4 regions of the Priestia sp. KCTC 13724 genome follow, and region 1 is predicted to be linked to each of the others. Evidence: predicted binding sites of a transcription regulator. Region 1 holds the regulator's gene; each other region holds the start of a gene.
The links. Region 1 encodes LexA, which represses DNA repair genes until DNA is damaged. Its sites were predicted from a motif close to CGAACATATGTTCG; they were not measured.

Region 1 (5,877 bases):
CTGATAAAACAAAGCGATCACGGTTAAACCAATCCGGATTTGATGGGTTAATATTCATAAACTTTGTCCATAGCGTGTACGCCATTGGAGCTGCTCCCATTGGCATACCTGGGTGACCTGAATTTGCTTTTTCAATAGCATCAATTGATAAAGTACGAATTGTTGCAATTGAAAGATCTTCAATACGTTGTGTCATAACTCTTCATTCCTTTCAAAACTATGTATATATGTAATCATACTAATGATTAACGATTTTGTACAATATTTGATTCGTTTTTTTTCGTACTTTTACATTTTTCGTTTCCAAACGCAAAAATATACAAAAAAAACTAGAGAAACTCATTTCCCTAGTTTTTGCACCACAGCAAACCATCGCCTTAGTGTAGACGCTTCTTTTTGCTATCTTTCAGTTTTTTAGGGGTTACGTCATTCCCTTTTTCATCAACAACTTTAATCGTATGAAGATGATTTGTCATTGATTGACGGAACGTTTGTAAATATTCTTTGCGAAGCTCTTGCTGTTCTTGTGCTTCAGCTTCTGTTAAACCTTCCGCCTTTGATTTTTTAGATAGTTGATTGATTCGTGCCATTTTATCTTTAGACAACATTTTGTCAGAACTCCTCGCTTTTTAATACAGTTTAAAGCATAATACAATACTACACATCTTACTAAATCTCTTGTTTTTTAGCAAGAAGCTCGCCTTGGTCGTCGCAGTACTCCTGATAGCGACGGTGTACAGTTGCTTTTGATACCTTATAACCAAAGCCTTTTAGCGTGACAGCAATTTCTGCAAATGTTAAGCCATTATTACGTAGTTGTACAATTTCTTCTATGGGAACTTCCTTTCGTTCTCTACCTGAGTTTACATGCTGGTTTTTCAAATTATGCTCCGGGTGATACCCATTAGCAACTGCTCTTTTCATACCTCGTTTAATTTTTGCATTATGTAATTTTCTTTGATGTTCTTCCACCAAGCTAATGATGTTTAACAACATGGAATCAGCTTCTGATAGCTGTAGCTGTCCCTGATGACTAATCGTGTAAATTGCTACTTTCTCTTTATTTAACGCGTGTAGTAAAGCAATCCTTGCATTTCCACGCCCCAGTCGTGTTTCATCCTGAATAAGCAGGGTAGAAACGTCTTCTGCTTTTAATAATTCTAAGACTTCTAATATTCCTTCTCGGTCAACTTCATAGCCGCTCGCTTTTTCAGAAATAACTTCACAAACTGTAAAATTATGCATCTTAGCAAGTTGCATTAACTCTTCTTCCTGCCTCTTTAACGATGTCTCTTGGGCTTCTTTATCCGTACTTACTCGACAATAGATAACTGCTTTCATCTTTCTAGCTCCCTTTCTTCATTTCCAAACACTAAAACCCCTACCATCGTTCAGTAGAGGACTCGTAGCTCTAGTTCACTTATCAAAAGCAATCTGATGATCACTTGCTAAATCAGATTTCAATACCGGAATATATAACTGATCTCCCGGAGAAAGCGACTGTGTAGATGGAACAGTTAGCTCATTCATATTTTGGACCCATTCTACAAATTCATTTGGTGATAAATTATGATGCTTACTATATTCTTGGGATAATTCCCAAATAGTGTCACCCTTTGCAATAGTAACAGTTGTATATTTTTCTAACTCCACTCTATCTGCTCCTAATAGCAACGTCAAGACATATGTAAGTGCGGCGATAACCACAAAAAAGGTAGTATAATGTTTAATAGATTCTATTAATGGTCTCATTTCAAATCCCCCTCAGAATGTATGTTCTCATTTTATTGCGAACATCCGTTTCTGTCAATGGGTTTTTTCGAACTTATGTTTGTATATTATATATAGCCATGATATAATTTATAGCAAAGAATAGCTAAAAATGAGGTGAAATGTATGAAGCTATCAAAACGTCAACAAGAAATACTAGATTTCATTAAGCATGAAGTGAAATTAAAAGGATATCCCCCATCTGTTCGCGAAATTGGTGAAGCAGTTGGTTTAGCATCTAGTTCAACAGTTCACGGGCACTTAGCTCGTTTAGAAAGTAAAGGTCTAATTCGTAGAGACCCCACAAAACCAAGAGCAATTGAAGTTCTTCAAGCAGAGGCCGATGTAAGCATTCCACAAAGTGCAGTTATAAATGTTCCTGTTATCGGTAAAGTTACGGCAGGCTTTCCAATTACTGCAATTGAAAATGTAGAAGAATACTTTCCGTTACCTGACAAGTACGCCTCTCCAGATGAGCAAGTATTTATGTTAGAAATTATGGGAGAAAGTATGATTGAAGCCGGTATACTAGATGGAGATATGGTCATTGTTCGCCAACAGCAAACAGCTAATAACGGCGATATTGTTGTAGCAATGACGGAAGACAACGAAGCAACTGTCAAACGTTTCTTTAAAGAAGATAATTTCGTTCGCTTACAGCCAGAAAACTCCACAATGGCACCTATTATCTTACGTCATGTAACTATTTTAGGAAAAGTCATTGGAGTATATCGCTCCATTCATTAAGAAAAGAGACTGAGACATAAGTAGTTCAGCCTCTACTATACCTGAACGATTGAGAGTTCATAACTTTTAATCGTTCAGGTTTTTTTGTTGATTGTGAAAACAATGTTGGAAACAGGGTGGAATGGAGCGTAGGACACTCGACTCCTGCGGGAAAGAGAGGGAAAATGGAGATCCCGCAGCGCAGCGAGGAAGTTCAGGTTCCTCCCCGCGGAAAGCGAGTGGCCGTAGCGCAATGGAACGAATGTGTTGAGACAAACCAAAGAGATGGGAACAGCTAGTGTTCGTCTTTTAGAAGCAATCATTTTGTTATGTCCCAGCCTCTTTTATGTTTTTTTTTGGTCAAATATAGGTATATTACTTAAAGAGCAATAATGAAAAGCATAAGGGAGGGAATTTCTCAGTGGATAAGTGGCAAGCAATGAACTCTCCTTTTCAAGATATTACACCGAATCGTGCAATAAACATGTTCTTGTTTCCTTTTTCTTTTAACCGAAAAGAGAAAAAAGATTTAGTTTCAGCTCTTTATGAGCATGAATTTGACTTTTTTTCTCTAGAGAATACAGATTTAGAAAAGAAATTTTATAGCAAAGACTATTTTGTTTCCCACGCTAGCCTTGATCAATACTTTCTTCCTTATATCGAATGTATTCTCTTTCCTCAATCACCAAAAGAAACAGGGCTCATTCGATTTTCAAAAAAGGTGAATCAAGAAATTACATTTGAAACAAAAGCGTCAACAATTCTAAGTGAAGTTTTGTCTATTGATATTTTTTTATGCCCATTTGAAATCGGTGTAATGACGATTCGTATCGAAGTAAAGGGAAACCATTATTCGTACGATGACGTCATTGAGTTTATGAATCATTTTCGCGTATTAGAGCCTAAATTAGCTGAAGAGCACGGAGCGACCATTACATACAAAAATAAAACCTATGATAAAGTACAAGATTATATTTTTTCAAACTTAACACCGTTTCTAAAACCTTACATTGAGCAAGAAACACAGCACAGCAAACATTTTGGAAGCCTGCCTTATTTTATTGATGAACGGATGTACGTACTAAGTTACGTAACCGTCAACAATGAACAGCCTATTAGCAGTGGCACCTTATTTCGAACTGGACAACTGAACAGCTATGATACTGGCGGTAAACCATTTATTTCAGCTAGAAACCAAGAATATATTGATGAATACAATGATCAACACGTCTACAAGCGATGGACGCCCGAAACATACTATGTTGTAACAGACCACGTTTTTTCTTGCATTTCACATTCAGCCGATGAAGAGACGAATCAAATGTTAATGAATCACCTATTTGGTCAGCACTACTATAATCTATTTTTACATTTCTTTTATAAAATTGTACTGTTGAAACTATCTTATCAATATTCGCAGCTTACATTTGAAAAAGACCAAAACGCTATTGAGCGACTCATCCGCTCTATCACACTCTTTTCAGGTAAGTACTTGTTTTTAGAAATCAGTTCTCGAACGGAAGGACAAGAATTTTCTAGACTTTTCAAAAAGACCTTTCACATTGATTCACTCTACCAAGAAGTGAAGGAAACACTTGGGACTTTATATCAAAATCAAGAAAAAATTGCAGGGAAACGTCATAATTATCTACTGTTGATTTTGACCATCTATACTGTGCTATCCGGTATTTACGGAATGAATTTAGTTATTGAAAGCTGGAATAAAAACCTAAGCTGGAGCGCAATAAAAGATTATTCATTGTTTGAGTACATCGCCTTTATCGTTGCTTTGTCAGGAATTACAATTAGCATTAGCTTAGGAATAAATGCTTTATATAAACTAATTAAAGACCGTCTTCAAAAATAACGAGCATAGGTTCTATGCTCGTTATTTTCCTTTCATCACTTCTTCTAATTTTAATCGAACGTTCGGTCCGTAAATTCCATCCACTTCTTTTGGCAAATAGACTTTTTGAAAGCGAGCAACAGCATTAGCTGTATTGGCTCCATAAATTCCGTCTATTCCATGATTAGGAGCGAACTTATTGGGATAAAAGTAAACGGAAGCAAGCGCTTTTTGGAGTACAAACACTGCTTCTCCTCTCGCTCCCTTTTTTAACATGCCTTTAGGTAGAGACGGATTAGAACTTTTCACAAATTGACTTTTCATTTGTTGAAAAGACGTTTTTACGGTACTTAGTAAGCTTGGCTTCGACTCCTTGACATACTGAAAAAAAGCAGCGTTCATTTCATTTAAATCGACATACGTTGAAATCCCGTCAACTTTCCCCTGATCGGTAAATTGAAATATGGTCCACTCTGACCAAGTAAATAGGTTTCCCGGGCAATCAAATCCTTCCGTTCGGTTACTGCTACTATAGCGAGCAATCCAAAGAGGATAATAGGAAAGCTCCTTTGTGAAGTATGTTTTAGCAAAGTGATACCCACTATATAACAAAGGCTGTACACCAGTATTTTTCTCCATTTCTTCTAGCCACGTTCGGCCAAACCTAGAGACAAACTCAGCATTTTTCCCTTTATTTACTTCTAAATCTAAGCATGAGGGAAAATCAAACTTCATTGACTGCAGCTGCTGCAAAAAGAAAGCCACTTCCTGTTTAGGGTCGTTGGTACAGTGTGCATAGTGATAAAAGCCGACAAGCAAACCCACTCGCTTAGCTTCAACATAATTCTCATATACCCTTGGATCTGTAAATGTTTTTCCTTCTGTTAACTTAATATATGCACCTTGCACTCCTGCTCGAGCCACTCGTTCCCAATCAATTTCCCCTTGATGATGAGATACATCAATAATTAATGGATTATGTACACTACGATTTTGCATATCATCACACTCCTGTGCTTTTGTATTACCCTAGCAGAAAAAAACATCCATGCAAAGCAATAACCACATTTGATTGTTTAAAACATACTTTTTGATAATTTAATACTTCACAATTGTTGTAATCCCATACGGTGTAAGAAAATTACGGTGACTTAGTTCTTCAACCCACTTTTTTTCATTCAAGTGATACACCCCTGTTTGATCTTCATAAGTCAAGCTACCCACATTGATCTTGATTGGTTCAGCAGCAGACAGTAGACGCCTTTCATATTCTGAAGAAGCATGCTGATTAGGAAGGTGCCATAGCTCTAATACATCTCCTTCTTCCATATACTTTTCAAGGTACAGTAAAAATAAACGGTTGTCCGCACCACGGATTTCATATAAGTACGGCAGTGTAAACAATCCGCCTACTTCTTCATACCAGCCCGTATCTTTTAAATCAAAAACAGCTAAATATATTAAGTCCTCTATTCGTTCAAAGTTTGTTTTTTTGTTGTATTCTTCGATTTCATCAGGAATAATAAATGGCTTAT
Region 2 (5,877 bases), on a different contig from region 1:
CAAAATCTTCTCTCATCCATCCGTTACACGAGTCAGACTGGCACGCATAAACATTTGTATCCATCATCTGAGTAACCTGTTCTTCCATACCTTTTTTCGCAAAATACATGAGCACAGCTCCCTTTTTTTCTTAGTATATGGAAAAAGCGCTTTTTTATTTAAGGTATTTTGACAAACTATGTCAAAATTTACATTTGTTTGTTTTGAATCTCTTTGATAAATTGTATATAATTACATAGTGAACAATTATATTGAAGGAGTTTAAAATGACCGATTTATTTTCAAGATTAAAGTTAGAAAATCAGCTTTGTTTTTCTATTTATGCTACGTCACGTGAAATTACAAAAGTGTATAAGCCTCTTTTAGATAAAATTGGCGTTACGTACCCACAGTACTTAGCTCTTCTTGTCCTATGGGAGCATGGAAGAGTCAGCGTAAAGAAAATGGGAGAACTCTTATACCTAGATTCTGGTACGCTAACTCCGATGCTGAAACGTATGCAAGAACAAGGGCTTGTAATCCGTGAACGCTCGCAGGAAGATGAGCGCGTTGTGTTAGTAAGCTTAACAGAAAAAGGCGCTTCACTTCGAGATAAAGCTTGTCAAATTCCAGATGAAGTGTTTAATATGACAGATCACTCTCCTGAAGAGCTAGCAAATTTAAAACAAATGCTTCACCAGCTGTTAAACGCTATCCATAGTCAAAATGGAAAAAGCCAGTAAAAAAGCAGTGCACTTTTGTGCACTGCTTTTTTATTCAGCCGTCGTATTTAACGTTACGTCAATGTTCCCTCTAGTTGCTTTTGAATATGGACAAAATTCATGTGCTGCCTTCACTAGCTTTTCAGCCTCTTCTTGCGATACCCCTTTTAAATGAGCGTTTAACGTTACTGCTAACTTAAACCCATCATCAGCCGGGTCTTTCATTAAGCTAACTTCAGCCGTAATTGATGATTCGATGGAATATTTTTGCTTTTTAGCAATTAGATTTAAAGCCCCGTCAAAGCAAGAAGCATATCCTGCTGCAAAAAGCTGCTCCGGATTCGTTCCTTCTTTTGTATTGTTTGGTGAAGGCATTACTAAATCTAGATTAATTAGGCCATCATCTGATTTGACGTGCCCTTCACGCCCACCTACTGCTGTTGCTTTTGAAGTAAATAAAACTGACATCAAAATCACCTCATATACGTAATTGTAAAGTCCTTGCTCATGCAAAAAAGCTCTTGCACGCTCTATGGATATATTACCCTTTTAGAGTGGATTGAAACATGTCGTTCTATACTCTCTTCTATTATTTTTTTAACCCCTTTCGTATAATTTCATCACCATATTTACTTTGAAGCTGCTGAACTGCTTTATAGAGCGGTTCATCTTTTACGTGCCGTTCATATGTAAATAAACTAAGCTGCTCTTGATTTCGATCTTTCATTCGTTCTACTTGTAGAGCTGCTACCCCTAACAAGCGAACTGGTTCACCGTTCCAATGCTTTTGAAGCAACTTGTTTACCCAATGAAGCAACACTTTTGACTGATTGGTCCACTGATCAATGGTTTGGGTTCTTGTAATTGTTTTGAAATTACTATAGCGAATGGTTAACTGAATCGTTTTGCTGACTACTTTTTTGGCATGCATTCGCTTACTAACAGACTCAGCGAGATCATTTAAAATCGGTACCATCTCCCGATCATCCGTCATATTTTTCGCTAATGTTTTTGAATGTCCAATCGACTTAAATTCCGACCTGCGATTTGGATTTACAGGTCGATCGTCAATCCCATTAGCTCTTTGCTTCATTTCTACTCCTCTTACTCCAACTGTGGCCTTTAGCTTATGATCATCTGCGTGCGCTAGCTCTTCAATCGTATGGATATGAACGGCATTCAACTTCTCAGCGGTTTTATTACCTATACCATGCATATAAACCACTGGGTGTGGCCAAAGTTTCTGATGAATATCGCGCTTTCTTAAAATTGTAATTCCAAGCGGTTTTTTCATGTTGCTTGCCGTTTTAGCTAAAAACTTATTTGGTGCAATGCCGATTGAGACCGGTATTTGTAACTCATTCAAAAGATCGTTCTGTATTCGCTGTGCAATCTCGAGTGGCGTACCTTGATGAAAGCAATCCGTTATATCTAGATATCCTTCGTCAATAGAAGCAGGCTCAAGAATAGAAGAGATCGTTGATAAATAAGAAAACATTTGCGCTGATACTTTGCGATAAAGAGTAAAATCTGGTTTTAACACAATTAGCTGAGGAAAAATTTTTTTAGCTTCCCATAATGGCATCGGTGCATATATTCCTTTATTGCGAGCCGCATAGTTGCACGTTACCACAATCCCTCTACGCTCTTTTGGGTTACCCGCAATGGCCATAGGTTTTCCTTTCAGTGCCGGATTACGCGCTTCTTCCACCGATGCATAAAAAGCATTAACATCAATATGCAATATGACTCTTCCCTTTTTTTGATACATGCCTTTCAACACACTCACCTTCTTTCTATCCGAACAAACAGAATATATGTTCTTATTTTAAACCAAAAAACAATTAATGTGAATAATTCTATAGCGGTTTGTAATATGATGGACAAAGAGTAAAAACAGGCGGATTGTTTGATGAACATCCCTTTGAAGCATTCGTATACTATAATAACTTTGACAAAAATGGGGGAAACGCCGTGGTGGATCAGATTATCACAGTAATTCAACAGTTTGGATATGGATATTTCTTTTTATTAATCATCATTGGTGCTAATTTCACACCTATTCCAGATCCTCTCTTTATTATGCTTGCAGGTAACCATGCCACTCTTTCTACTTTTCACCCTCTTATTGCTTTTCTCTTGACTTACAGTGCCATGATGCTTAGCTTATATGTTAAATTCTTATTTGCTAGATGGTTTCGCAAGCAAACAATAAAAGCTCTCTCTCAATCACGCTTTCAAAAAAAGCGATATGAAATTGAAAACCTCATTACCTCATACGGTTCCTTCGGCATTATGCTCAGCTTCTTCTTGCCGGGAATGCGACACGTTATGCCATTATTTTTAGGAACAACGAAAATGCCTCACCTTAATTATATAACAACAACATTTTCATTTGGATTGGTTTGGACGTTTGCGTTTTTTTTATGGGGGTTTAAAGTTGATGATGCCGCTTCACTTGAAACCATTTCTCAATTCACTATTTTGTTTATTGCCATCAGTGTTGGAAGCTTAGCCTATAAAAAGCGAAAAATGCGTAGTAAAGAATGAAAAAAGCCAATCCTCTAAGTAGAAGATTGGCTTCTTTCACATAAGCTGATATGCATAATGCTTCATGAATAGCTTTCGTGCTCGATAAAGTGCAGACTTAATAGTCGTGACTTTCATGTTAAATTGTTCAGAAAGCTCTTCATATTTTAAACCATACTCATATTTTAAGATCAATAGGTTTTTATATTGAGGCTTTAATTTATTTAAAGCTTTTACATATTGCTCAAATTGCTCTTTGGATAATACAAAATCCATCGGTGCATTTTTTAACTCTGTTGGTCCCTGTGTTAGCACATAGCGAGTATGAACGGAATTTTTTCTGATTAAATCACAGCGCTTATTTAAAGCAACTCGAAACAACCAAGCTCTTTCTTTCCCCTGTTCAACTTTATGTTGATTTTCTAAGTATTTCATCGCTACATCTTGCGTGATATCTTCAGCATCTTGCTTGCTGACACCTCGCTTTTGCAAATAAGCTAGCACCTGTCGCAAATATGGTTCAATATTGCTAGCACTCATATTTCTTCTCCCTTTATTTTAGTAATTTTTCTTTAATAAAGTCTGGAACTGTCTCCTCAGTAAATTCCTGGATCTCAGGAGTACTAGGATCTTCTTTATAATAGATACCGACTAAATAAGCTCCGTTGCTTGCCCAAGATACGGTTTCTAAAATTTCTTCTTTTTGATCGTTATTCTTCACTTCAATCGTTTTCTCAGATTCTACTAATGAAGGAAATTCTTCGTCTGCATAAAAGTCTATTTCATGCTGATGTGGATTTTTTAGCACAACTATTTTTTCAATATCTTCTGGTAATACACGCACTTTGTTATATAGGCCTTTTTTCTTTAGCCAATCGCTCACTTCATCATACGATTTTTCCCAGGTTACGTGTTGCTTATTTTTGCCTTGGCCCGTATTGAAATCAATATAAGCCCATGGTCCGCGCTCGCTGTACATTTCTTCAAATGTTTCGTTTTTCATCGACGTTTTTAGTATTTCAGCAAGCGCTTTAATATCTTCTGGGTTGCGAATGCTAGCTTGCTTACTAATTTGTCCATCCGAGGTAATTTGTACATTTGTAACATCACTCATATCTCCACTTCGTAAAAATGGATTAAAGTTTTCTTTAAACTCTTTTGTTTCAGCGATTTTCTTATACATTGGATGATACGCTTTAAAGTTCAACTCATACTCACGCACAAGCGTCTTGCCGTTTTTAAGCTTATAGGCAATTGCTACTGTGCGCCCTTCATCTCCTTGAATATCCTTACTTGTCATTGAGACTGGATTCTTTGCTAATTGTTCATGTAGCCGATGAATTGCTTCAACTGCTTCTTGACTCCTATAGTAATAGGGAGGAACATACTCGTTTCCATATTCTGTGTACTGTTCACTGGTTGGATCTTCAGTAATTAAATAGGTTCCTTCTTCGAAATAAACACTTTCTACTTCATTTAGTGCAGGAACCTTTGATTCATAGCCAAACGCATCAATATGAACAAATGCACCAATAGCAAAGAAAATAGCTAATGAAATCACATATCCTTTCCAATACTTAGCGATTCGCCACGTTTTGTGTAAAATGACCTGAGCAACAATATACCCAATAAGAGCACCTAACACATAGCCAAAGACCATCCATCCAAATGTTCCTTGCATGGACCCAAAATAAACACCGCCAACAAGTAGCGCACATGTAGTCACACCGTAAACAAAAATTGGTTTCACCCATTTAAATGAAATGGACTGAGTGGCCGCTTCGATATGACGCTTTTTATACGCGATGTATCCAATCGCATAAAAGATAATGATAAGTATGACGTAAATCCATGGACTAATTGTTAAATTCTTTTTCGTCATTAGCTCCGTCGCATGTAAAAACGGTATTAATTTTTCAGCACTTTTATTTAAATAATAATCAATTGGGAATCCATACCAATAGAATTTTAAATTTGATAAAAGAAGCATAACGAAGCCACCAGGTAAAAGAAACAGAACGTATAGGAAAATAGCTTGTAAGATTGAGATACCTGTGAACATTCCAAATGCTACTGTTCCAAAGAACACAACAAGGTTAAAAATAATTGTGTAACCTGCCCATACCATAATGTCTTTTGCTGTATAGAGATCTGTAACGTTTAACATCCCTTTTACAAGGCCGATTATACCTGCTGTAATTACCACCGGCACGACAAGAATTGCGATACCCACAATGATGTTTTGGTGATATAAAGCTTCTCTTCGAACTGGCAAACTATGAAAATAGTCTGCTGCTGCTTTGGTTTGAATATAACGGAATAAAAAAACCGCGAGTAACACCGGTACTGTAAACATAAAGACAAGCTGTAAGCCATCGAATAGCTCAAATAATGTCTTAATCTTTTCTGGCTTAAATTCTGGATTGCCCGTATACTTCATTAGAAGCTGGAGAGGAAGAGCAAACAAAAGAAGGAATGAGTAAACTAATCCGATCCACCCTACGCTTCTAAATGACTGTGTGAACAGCCCTCGATTAAACGATGATATTTTCGATGGCATAACCAACATCCCCCATTTCGTAAATAAAGATTTCTTCGAGCGTAAGCGGTAAAATATCAAATACAAGCGGCTTGTATGATTGAATGC
Region 3 (5,877 bases), on a different contig from region 1:
TCTAAGCGACGAATGTAGTTTTCTAACGTTTCACTTCTAGCACCCGGTCTTGCAGCTGATAAAGCATCGGCCGCAGCAACTAGAACAGCAATAATTGACGTCGGTTCCGTGTCACCATGATGTGAAGCAATTGCGTTAATAACAACAGGATGCTCTTTATATTTCGTAGCTAGCTCAACGCCAATTTCAACGTGGCTTCCTTCTACCTCGTGGTCGATTGCTTTTCCAATATCGTGAAGTAAACCTGCACGCTTCGCAAGCGTAGCGTCTTCACCAAGTTCAGAAGCCATCAATCCAGCTAAATGAGCAACTTCCATCGAATGTTTTAAGACGTTTTGACCATAGCTCGTTCTGAATTTCAAACGGCCCAATATCTTCATTAAGTCTGGATGCAAGCCATGAACTCCAACTTCAAACGTTGTTTGTTCACCAACCTCACGAATATACTCATCTACTTCACGACGAGATTTTTCAACCATCTCTTCAATTCGAGCTGGGTGAATACGTCCATCCTGAACAAGTTTGTCCAAGGCGATACGTGCCGTTTCACGGCGGATAGGGTCAAAACCTGATAAAATAACTGCTTCTGGTGTATCATCAATAATAAGATCAATACCTGTTAATGTTTCTAATGTACGAATGTTTCGACCTTCTCGACCAATGATTCGACCTTTCATCTCATCGTTTGGTAAGTTAACAACTGAAACCGTTGTTTCAGCTACGTGATCCGCTGCACAACGTTGAATCGCAAGCGAAAGAATTTCTTTAGCCTTTTTATCGGCTTCTTCTTTGGCACGATTTTCTGTTTCTTTCACCATCATCGCAACATCATGGGAAAGTTCATTTTCAACACGATCTAAAATAATCGCTCGTGCATCGTCTCTCGTTAAGCCTGAAATGCGTTCTAATTCCGCTTGACCAGCCTTGACTAATTCTTCAACTTTGCTTTCCATCTCTTCAATATGCTGTTGTTTAACGGTAAGAGAATTATCTTTCTTTTCAAGTGCCGCTTCACGTTTATCAAGTGACTCGTCTTTTCGATCAAGATTTTCCTCTTTTTGCATTAATCGATTTTCTTGTTTTTGAAGTTCTGCTCGACGATCACGAATATCTAGTTCTGCCTCTGTACGAAGCTGATGGATTTCATCTTTCGCTTCTAATAAAGCTTCCTTTTTCAAAGCTTCCGCCTCACGGGTTGCATCATCGATAATTTGTTCTGCGTTTGACTTTGCTCCCGCAACCTTAGCTTCAGCAATCGATTTACAAACAAAAAAGCCAACAACTGCACCGACGATTAGGCCAAGCAAAGCGAAGATGATTGTAATTATATCCATCATTTCACCTCCCCTTGCTATAAACTTGTAAGTTTTTAATTTCATGTCGGCATGTATATCGCTTTCACCTTTCAATATACACACAAAGGCTTTTAAACGCTAAAATGTTTTAAAAAGGGAAAATATACATCTTAATTGTAAGTCTGTCCATTTTTATTGTCAAGCCTATGAAAATGCTATGTCACGAAAATCCTTGCCCCTGCTATCACTATGATTAACATTTTTTTCAAAAAAAAGACCCTTTTTAAAAAAAGAGTCTTTTTTAAGCAAAAGAAGTGTTATTAAATTTTCAATTCATCTTGAGCATCGTCTTCAGGCATTTGCTCTGCCGCTTCGTCTAATCCATGATATTCACGAACTTGGCCAGCAATTTCTTGACGAATATCAACATTTTCTTTTAGGAACTGCTTCGCATTCTCACGGCCTTGACCTAAACGTTCTTCGTTATAAGAATACCAAGCTCCACTTTTTTGTACGATATCTAAATCAGAAGCAATATCTAAAATTTCTCCTTCTTTTGAGATTCCTTCTCCGTACATAATATCCACTTCAGCTGCGCGGAATGGTGGTGCTACTTTGTTTTTGACAACTTTAATTCTTGTCTTGTTTCCTACAATATCGTTACCTTGCTTCAACTGCTCAGCACGACGAACTTCAAGGCGCACTGAAGAATAGAACTTAAGCGCACGTCCACCTGGCGTTGTTTCAGGGTTACCAAACATAACGCCAACTTTTTCACGAATTTGGTTAATGAAAACAGCAATTGTTTTCGACTTATTAATAGCACCTGATAGCTTACGAAGTGCTTGAGACATTAAACGAGCTTGTAAACCAACGTGAGAATCTCCCATTTCACCTTCAATTTCAGCCTTAGGCACAAGGGCTGCAACAGAGTCAATAACCAGAATGTCAACTGCTCCACTACGAACTAACGCTTCAGCAATTTCAAGTGCTTGTTCACCTGTATCAGGCTGTGATAAAAGAAGCTCGTCAATATCGACACCCAACTTTTGTGCATACACCGGGTCTAACGCATGCTCAGCATCGATAAACGCTGCTTGTCCACCCTGCTGCTGTACTTCTGCAATTGCATGAAGCGCAACTGTTGTTTTACCAGAGCTTTCTGGACCATAAACTTCAATAATACGTCCGCGTGGATACCCACCTACACCAAGCGCAACATCTAACGCTAGAGAACCACTAGACACAGTTGAAATTTTACGTTCCGTTTGTTCTCCTAATTTCATAATTGAACCTTTACCGAATTGCTTTTCAATTTGTTTTAGAGCCATATCAAGGGCTGCTTGACGATCGTTCACTCGATTTCCTCCTCTATACTTGCTTGCTTTGTTTTATAATTTAAGATTACTACATTGTAGTAGCAATGACGTTTTAATTAACTTTCTATACATAACTATACTCGCTTTTGAGTCATTTGACAAGCAAAAAAGCGAATAAACGTTCGATTTTTTTATTTTAACAGCCAAGACTATATTTTAAAAAAATAACTATTTTATGAAGGAAAAGTCCCTCCTTATTTACACAAGGAGGGACTACACCGCTTCAATATATTACTGTTTCAATAGTTGTAAAAGATAATAAATTCCATAATTCACAGTGCGTTTACGGATACCATCACGACTGCCTGTAAGCTTTAGCGAATACACGCGTGTTTTTTCATTTTTAAAAGCTATACCAATGTAAACTGTACCAACTTCTTTACCTTCTTGCTTAGACGGACCAGCGACGCCTGTAAAGCTAATACCAACATCAGAGCCTGTCAGCTTTTTCACACCAACAGCCATTTCTTCTGCGCATCTCTCGCTAACTGCCCCGTCTTGCTCTAGGGTTTCTTTTGCTACATGTAGCACATTGTGCTTTACCTCAGTGTGATAAGCAACAATGCTACCTTTTACAACATCTCCAGCTCCAGGAATGCTCGTTAGCGTCCCACTAAACAATCCGCCAGTTAAACTTTCAGCTGAAGCAACGGTCACTTCTTGCTCTCGCATTGTAGCAATGAGTTCAGCCTGTAGAGATGTCATATCGTATCCGTAGAAAAACTCTCCTACACGGCTCATAATCTGCTTTTCTACTTCATCAAGCATTCGATGAGCCTCAACCACATCTCCATGCTTAGCCGTTAAGCGAAGCGTTACTTCTCCATCAGCAGCTAACGGCGCAATGGTTGGGTTTGTTTGTGCATCTAATAAATCCTCAATATCTGTTTCTAACTGAGACTCTCCAATTCCAAAGAAACGTAAAACGCGAGATTCAATTTGCTCTTTCATATCTAGCTTTTCTGCTAAATATGCTTGTCCATACGATTCATACATAGGGTAAAGTTCCTTTGGTGGACCAGGAAATAACATGTAGTGAATACCACGCACCGTAATGCCCATTCCTGGTGCCATTCCATAATCGTTTGGCAGTATTGTTGCACCTTCAAGTACAATTGCTTGCTTCCTATTATTAGGCGTCATTGTCCGATTCGTTTTTTCGAAATACGCTTCGATACTTTCAAGCGCTTGCTGATCTGTTACAAGTGAGACACCTAGTTCTGAAGCAATTGTTTCTTTTGTAAGGTCATCTTTGGTTGGCCCAAGCCCACCTGTAAACACAATCAAATCCGCACGTTTTTTGGCGGTCAAAATTGCTTCTTTCAATCGGCTTTCATTATCGCCAACTACCGTATGATAATATACGTTAATACCAAGCTCTGCAAACTTTTTAGATAGGTATTGCGCGTTTGTATTGGCAATTTGGCCTAGCAAAAGCTCTGAACCTACTCCAATAATTTCCGCGTTCATGAAATCATCCCCATTATTTTGAATTAACAAATGCTTGCTTGTTTTTCGCAAAGTAATCCCATCCAGAAATTACTGTAAATACAACAGAAATCCATAGGGCAATTGCTGCAAATGGAAATGACACAAATTCAAAGGGTAAGTTATAAAGTAAAATAGCTGAAATAGCAATAATTTGTGTCCACGTTTTAATTTTACCTAGCATATTTGCAGCAACGACTTCACCTTCTCCAGCAAGAACTAAACGTAAGCCTGTTACTCCAAATTCGCGGCTAATAATAATAATTGCAGCCCAACCTGCACCGGCAATTAAGTCTAAGTCTACAATAGCAATCAAAGCTGCTGAAACCAATAGCTTATCTGCTAGCGGATCTAAAAATTTCCCAAGGTTTGTAACCATATTATACTTACGAGCGTAGTACCCGTCGATCCAGTCTGTTGTGGACGCAATAATAAATAACGCTGCCCCTAATAAATGAGCGATTGGCACGTCCATTCCAGCAGCGCTAACTTCACCAAAAGGTAACGGTGCCATCATTAAAATTAAAAAAAGCGGGATTAAAAAAATTCGAGAGATTGTAATCTTATTTGGTAAATTCACTATTGTTTCCTCCAATTACATACAAAAACGTAAGCCGTGCAAACTGTTGTCGGCACGACTTAACCATTTTTGATACTGCTAAGCTACTTATTGAGCTTTTTCCTGCTCATATTTAATCGTTACAACTTGTCTAACCTGTTGATTTGCATCAAACGGTAAAGAAACATCTTGTCCATTAATTTTCAATTGTACCCCTGGTGAGAATCCAATATTCACTCGAACTTCACTTTCTTTCGTGAAGTCAAACTCTTTTGTCTCACCATTTTTTAACATGGCATTATAAAATGAATTGCCCTTACCATTTTTTACATCTAACCATGTATCAGCTTGAGTAGACGACACTTCTAGCTTAAACTCATCTGTTCCAGATAGCTCATATGTTCCATTGCGGCCTGACTTTTGAACTTCTTTATAAGCTTGCTTTGTTTCTTCTTTTTCTTCATCTTTTTTCTCTTCATCTTCTTTAGCAGCTTTTTCTTTTTCTGCCTTTTCTTTTTCTATTGCTTCTTTTTCTGCCGCTTCTTTAGCAGCTTGGTCTTCATTAGATGCTTGCTGCTCTTCAGATTGTTGTACTTCGTTATTCGTTTGTTCAGTATTTGCAGCCTGATCTTCTTGACGCCCGGATACAATATTTTGAGCAATCACCCAAATGATAATTCCGACTACCAGCACACCAGCAACTACTAAAATCGTCGGTAAATAATCTGCTGCTTTTGACGCTTTCGTATTTTGGGGAATTTCTTTTCGACTGCGAACACGAGATAACGGCTGTGGAATATCATCGGTTTGAGTCGTTGGAATATCCGTTTTGTACTGATCAAAAATGTCATCAGGATTCAATCCTACAGCTTCACAATACTGTTTGATAAACGCTCGCACATAAAATTTCCCTGGCATTACATCATAGTTGCCTTCTTCAATACCAATCAAATAGCGCTTTTGAATTTTTGTGTTTTTTTGTAAATCCTCTAGCGACATCCCTTTATTTTCTCGCTCTTGTCTTAACCTTTGCCCTAACTCTGTCAATATTAACACCTACCAATTATGCTAAAAATCAAACATGGATAATCCACCGTTTGGAAACATTTGCGATCCTTCAATGACTTCATATGTAATCTCTTCATCTGGATCATTT
Region 4 (5,877 bases), on a different contig from region 1:
TCCAATTGAAAAACCACATTTTGGACATGCATGATGCTCACTAAATAAAAGCTCTTCTTCACCAATGATGTCGATAATAACCTTTCCATCACCGAGTTTTAGAGCCGTTTCTAGGGAGTCAGATAAACGAGACTGTACGCCTTCTTTTACCACGATTCGATCGATAACCACTTCAATCGAATGTTTTTTATTTTTGTCTAGCTCAATTTCCTCTGTTACTTCGCGCATTTCTCCATCTACGCGCACACGCACGTATCCTTGCTTTTTAATATCTTCTAAGGCCTTTACATGCGCACCTTTTCGCCCAGACACAACGGGAGCCAGCACTTGTAATTTTGTACGCTCTTTGTACTCTAAAATACGGTCCACCATCTGCTCAATGGTCTGAGATGTAATTTCAATCCCGTGGTTTGGACAAGTCGGTCTCCCTACACGCGCAAACAGCAAGCGTAAATAATCATAAATTTCCGTAACGGTTCCTACAGTTGAACGAGGGTTGCGGCTCGTTGTTTTTTGATCGATTGAGATAGCCGGAGACAAACCTTCAATGGAATCCACGTCCGGCTTGTCCATCTGACCAAGGAACTGCCGAGCATACGCTGATAATGACTCCACGTAACGTCTCTGACCTTCTGCATAAATCGTATCAAAAGCAAGCGATGATTTACCAGAACCTGATAAGCCCGTTAGTACGACCAGCTTATCACGTGGAATTTCAATATCGATATTTTTTAAATTATGAGCGCGCGCGCCCTTTATTACGATTTTCTCCATGGCCATCTTGCCATCACCCTTCTGCTTTTAATTCTAAAAGAAGATCACGAAGCTCAGCTGCTCGTTCAAAGTTAAGAGCTTTTGCTGATTCCTTCATTTCTTCTTCCATTTCTTGAATTATTTTTTGCTTTTCTTTTCCAGTCATTTTATCAAACGCAGGTGCTTGATCGTAGCTTTCAGTATCCTCAGCTACAATTGTTGCTCGAATTGCACCTCGAACTTCTTTTTGAATTGTCTGCGGCGTAATGCCGTGTTTTTCATTGTATGCTTCTTGAATGCTGCGACGACGATTCGTTTCACTAATCGCAATTTCCATCGAGTTAGTGATGCGATTTGCGTACATAATAACGTGACCATTAGCGTTACGAGCCGCTCGACCAATTGTTTGGATAAGTGAACGCTCTGATCGTAGAAATCCTTCTTTATCTGCATCTAATATCGTGACAAGTGACACTTCAGGAATGTCGAGTCCTTCCCTTAGAAGGTTAATTCCAACTAAAACGTCAAATTTACCAAGACGCAAATCACGAATAATTTCAATTCGCTCAAGCGTTTTAATTTCAGAATGCAAATACTGTACTTTAATGCCGATTTCTTTTAAATAATTCGTTAAGTCCTCTGACATTTTTTTCGTTAGCGTTGTAATGAGAACGCGCTCGTTTTTCGCAATTCGATCTTGAAGCTCTCCAATTAAATCATCAATCTGCCCTTCAATTGGTCTCACTTCAATATTTGGATCCAATAATCCCGTTGGTCGAATGATTTGTTCAATAACATCAGACGCTTTTTCAAGTTCATAAGGCCCTGGCGTTGCCGAAACGTGAACAATTTGATGGATATGATCTTCAAATTCATCGAATTTCAACGGACGATTATCAAGCGCTGAAGGAAGACGAAAACCATGGTCAACAAGCACTTGTTTTCGCGCTTGGTCCCCGTTATACATTCCGCGAATTTGTGGAATAGTCACATGTGATTCATCGACTACAAGAAGAAAGTCTTCTGGGAAGAAATCTAGCAGCGTGTATGGTGTCGATCCTGGTGGACGTAGCGTTAAATGACGAGAGTAGTTTTCAATTCCGGAACAGAACCCCATCTCTCTCATCATTTCTAAATCATAGTTTGTGCGCTGTTCAAGGCGCTGAGCTTCTAATAATTTGCCTGCTTCTCGCATCTTTTCAAGCTGTTCTTGAAGCTCTTTTTCAATATTTTTAATCGCTACTTTCATCTTTTCTTCTCGAGTGACGAAGTGAGACGCCGGGAAGATGGCCACGTGTTCTCTATCGCTAAGGACTTCTCCGGTTAAAGCATCAACTTCTCGAATACGATCAATTTCATCTCCGAAGAACTCAATGCGAATGCAGCGCTCATCTCTTGATGCTGGGAAAATCTCCACCACATCTCCACGCACGCGAAATGTTCCGCGTTTAAAGTCGATGTCATTGCGTTCATACTGCACGTCCACAAGATCTCGAAGTAGCTGATTTCGCTCCTTTTCCATGCCGACACGAAGCGAAACAACCATTTCTTTATATTCTTCCGGTGAACCTAATCCATAAATACAAGATACGCTGGCAATAATGATAACGTCGTTTCTCTCAAACAACGAAGACGTTGCAGAGTGACGTAGCTTATCGATTTCGTCATTAATGCTTGCATCTTTTTCAATAAACGTATCGGTTTGTGGAACATAAGCTTCAGGCTGATAGTAGTCGTAATAGCTCACAAAGTATTCCACTGCGTTATCTGGAAAGAACTCTTTAAACTCGCTATATAGCTGCCCAGCCAACGTTTTATTATGAGCAATAATTAAGGTAGGCTTATTAACCTCCTTAATTACATTAGAAATCGTAAATGTCTTACCTGTTCCTGTTGCACCTAATAACACCTGCTGCTGTTTTCCTTCATGAATACCTTTGACAATTTTTTCAATTGCCTTGGGCTGATCCCCTTTAGGTTCATATGAGGATACTAGCTTAAATTGATCTGCCACAGAGAGGCCTCCATTTCATTAGTGTTAAAATTATAGCACTGTAATCCTTAAAAACACGAACTTATATTCGTATTTTATCATTTCTTTTTATATAATGGAACTGAATAGTATTGGACTGTTCAAATTTTCCTTATTTCTTCATCTCTCCTTTGTATACCCAGTCTGAGCAAATATATAATCCCATTGCGAATTAGCTGGAAAATCGGACAAAAGAAGCGCTTTGCGACCTTATAAAAAGTGTGATACATTTAATTAAAAGTAAGAATATGAAAGGGGTTTAGTACAATCCAATGAGCTCAATTAAAATAAACGACTCCTTTATTTTAACCAGTCCATCTACATCCATATCCCAAATAAAATCGGAACTTTCTAACTTTGAATATGTCATCGTTTTTGATAAGCATTATTACATCTTTCATACAAAAGAACAGTTTGCCCTCCAGAGTGCTTCGATGAGCATGCCTATTATTGATTGGATTCACAAAACCAACTGGTCTCCTTCTACTATCTCTACTTGGCTTGACCTCAAAACATCAAAGGTTAACTGGGAGCGCCCAGTTCTTATTCAAGCATATGAAACTAATTCTATTCACGGTGTACTTCACCCTTCTGACTGGATTCACTATCTACAAGCTGAAAATGAAGATGTTTTCTCTTATTTTGAAACATTAGGAGAGACGATCAACGACGCCGTAACCGTTGTTGACGATAAAGGGAAAGTAGTGCTATGGAATACCGCCGCTGAAAACACTTACAAAATTGCAAAACAAGCAATTGTTGGCGAGTTCATCAATACGTATTTCGATGATGAGTCCATTGTGCTACATAAAATCTTAAACGAAGGTCGACCGATTCGGGGAGCTTACCATAAGCCAAATAAAGAAACGCACGTGTTAGTGAATGCTTCTCCTATTGTAAAAGGCCATAAAGTTATTGGTGCAGTGGCAACTGAGCATGATATTACCAATATTATTCGACTGCACGAAGAAGTGGAACAAGACCCACTGATAGGAGATAAGAGCTTATTTTCTTCTATTATTGGCGAGAACTCTACCCTTGAAGAAGAAATTGAAATGGCTAAAAAAGTTTCGTCTACAAATATTCCTATTTTATTAACGGGTGAAGTAGGATCTGGAAAAGAGCTTCTTGCTCAAGCTATTCATTATGATAGCACAAGGCGAAACGAACCCTTTATTACGCTAAACTGCGCAACCATTCCTCCCGGCCTCATTGATATGGAGTTATTTGGATATCAACAAGGCGTGTTTTCACAGCCTACAACCGATAAAAGGCCTGGGAAATTAGAGCAAGCAGCAAACGGCACCTTATTTATTCAAGACGTTCACAAGATGCCTTTAGACGTTCAAATTAAACTGTGTGACTATCTGGAAAACGCCGCTTATTACATGACGGGAAGTAATGAGCAAGTTCAGGTTAATACAAGAATTATGGCTTCAACCTCTGTACTGTTAGAGAGCTTAATTGAACAAGGAGAGTTTTATGAAGGTCTCTATTATCAACTAACGGTCATTAATATTCATATTCCACCGTTAAAAGAGCGTCAGAATGAAATTCCAACGCTCATTACACAATTTATTGAAGAATTCAGCACAAAGCACGAAAAGGTAAAACCAACTCTTGATGAAGAAGTGGTTGAAACGCTTTGTCATCACGATTGGCCTGGTAATGTAAGAGAACTTCGAAATACCATTGAACGGTTAATTTTACTTAACGATTTGCCAACTATTACGGCACAGCACTTACCAGCTGAGTTAAAACGCCAAATCACTCTTCATGAACCCTTGAATGAAACCTCATCTGAAAAGCAGCTCATTCAAGATACGCTAAAAAGAACCTATGGTAATAAGAGCGCCGCAGCTGATTTATTAGGGATTTCAAGAGGAACATTGTATAACAAAATTAAAGAATATGGTTTGTAACGAAAAAGAGTTTGGGACATAACAAAATGATTGCTTCTAAAAGACGAACACTAGCTGTTCCCATCTCTTTGATTTGTCTCAACCCGTTCGTTCCATTGCGCTACGGCCACTCGCTTTCCGCGGGGAGGAACCTGAGCTTCCTCGCTGCGCTGCGGGATCTCAGTTTTCCCTCTCTTTCCCGCAGGAGTCGAGTGTCCTACGCTCCATTCCACCCTGTTTCCAACATTGTTTTCACAATCAACAAAAAACCTGAACGATTAAAAGTTATGAACTCTCAGTCGTTCAGGTATAGTAAGGAATGAACTACTTATGTCTCAGTCTCTTTTTCGTTACGCTGATTGATTATATTCTTCAAACTCACTTTGCGTTTTCTCGTTCGGAGCAGGTGTTAATAAGCTTACTACTACAATTCCAACTAAGCTAATTAAGAAACCCGGAATCATTTCGTATAATAAATCCGATAATCCAGGGATTTTTGTCCATACAACAACCGTCACGGCACCAAGCACCATACCTGCTAGCGCTCCCCATTTGTTCATTCGCTTCCAATAAAGGCTCAATAAGATAACAGGGCCAAAAGCAGCTCCAAATCCAGCCCATGCATAGCCGACTAACGATAAGATTGTACCACTTTTATTAAATGCAATCATGACACCAATGATGGATACAAGAAGTACAAATCCACGTCCAATCAACATTAGTTCTTTATCACTTGCTGATCGGCGGAAAAATGTTTTGTACAAATCTTCTGTCAATGAGCTCGAAGTTACAAGAAGTTGTGATGAAATGGTACTCATTACGGCTGCTAATAATGCTGCTAATAAGAACCCTGTAATAATTGGGTGGAATAAAATTGTGCTTAACCCGATAAATACTGTTTCCGGGTCAGCAATTTCTAGACCTTGATTCGTGTAATAAGCTAAACCGACAAACCCTGTCAGCATGGCTCCAACGACTGAAACAAGCATCCAGCTCATTCCAATACGACGAGCAGGCTTGATTTCTTTTACAGATGAGATAGCCATAAATCGCACGATAATATGTGGTTGGCCAAAATAACCTAACCCCCAGGCAAACAGCGAGATGATACCTAAGAAGCTTGTGCCACTAAAAATATTGAATAAGTCCGTATCAATGTTTCGAACCTCACTCATTGCCGGACCAAATCCA

Region 2: the regulator LexA is predicted to act here: its motif matches at 2,512-2,525, upstream of AC1UFB_RS09875 (DNA polymerase IV).
Region 3: the regulator LexA is predicted to act here: its motif matches at 2,786-2,799, upstream of recA (recombinase RecA).
Region 4: the regulator LexA is predicted to act here: its motif matches at 2,824-2,837, upstream of uvrB (excinuclease ABC subunit UvrB).

Annotation. Positions count from the first base shown of each region.
Region 1 covers NZ_JBXDLD010000169.1:45,660-51,536, forward strand. The annotation lists gene tkt (transketolase) at 1-196, opposite strand, end outside; gene AC1UFB_RS19010 (DUF896 domain-containing protein) at 378-608, opposite strand; gene AC1UFB_RS19015 (YneB family resolvase-like protein) at 670-1,341, opposite strand; gene yneA (cell division suppressor protein YneA) at 1,417-1,752, opposite strand; gene lexA (transcriptional repressor LexA) at 1,897-2,517, shown strand; gene AC1UFB_RS19030 (hypothetical protein) at 2,634-2,795, shown strand; gene AC1UFB_RS19035 (magnesium transporter CorA family protein) at 2,918-4,363, shown strand; gene AC1UFB_RS19040 (GH25 family lysozyme) at 4,385-5,341, opposite strand; gene AC1UFB_RS19045 (hypothetical protein) at 5,441-5,877, opposite strand, start outside.
Region 2 covers NZ_JBXDLD010000070.1:9,717-15,593, reverse strand. The annotation lists gene AC1UFB_RS09890 (cold-inducible protein YdjO-related protein) at 1-109, opposite strand, end outside; gene AC1UFB_RS09885 (MarR family winged helix-turn-helix transcriptional regulator) at 267-722, shown strand; gene AC1UFB_RS09880 (organic hydroperoxide resistance protein) at 753-1,172, opposite strand; gene AC1UFB_RS09875 (DNA polymerase IV) at 1,291-2,472, opposite strand; gene AC1UFB_RS09870 (VTT domain-containing protein) at 2,676-3,251, shown strand; gene AC1UFB_RS09865 (RNA polymerase sigma factor) at 3,288-3,770, opposite strand; gene AC1UFB_RS09860 (DUF6449 domain-containing protein) at 3,784-5,790, opposite strand; gene AC1UFB_RS09855 (ABC transporter ATP-binding protein) at 5,765-5,877, opposite strand, start outside.
Region 3 covers NZ_JBXDLD010000016.1:16,849-22,725, forward strand. The annotation lists gene rny (ribonuclease Y) at 1-1,334, opposite strand, end outside; gene recA (recombinase RecA) at 1,616-2,653, opposite strand; gene AC1UFB_RS01685 (competence/damage-inducible protein A) at 2,906-4,144, opposite strand; gene pgsA (CDP-diacylglycerol--glycerol-3-phosphate 3-phosphatidyltransferase) at 4,158-4,742, opposite strand; gene AC1UFB_RS01695 (helix-turn-helix domain-containing protein) at 4,830-5,777, opposite strand; gene AC1UFB_RS01700 (DUF3388 domain-containing protein) at 5,790-5,877, opposite strand, start outside.
Region 4 covers NZ_JBXDLD010000165.1:37,396-43,272, forward strand. The annotation lists gene uvrA (excinuclease ABC subunit UvrA) at 1-780, opposite strand, end outside; gene uvrB (excinuclease ABC subunit UvrB) at 788-2,767, opposite strand; gene AC1UFB_RS18230 (sigma-54 interaction domain-containing protein) at 3,058-4,707, shown strand; gene AC1UFB_RS18235 (hypothetical protein) at 4,758-4,919, opposite strand; gene putP (sodium/proline symporter PutP) at 5,037-5,877, opposite strand, start outside.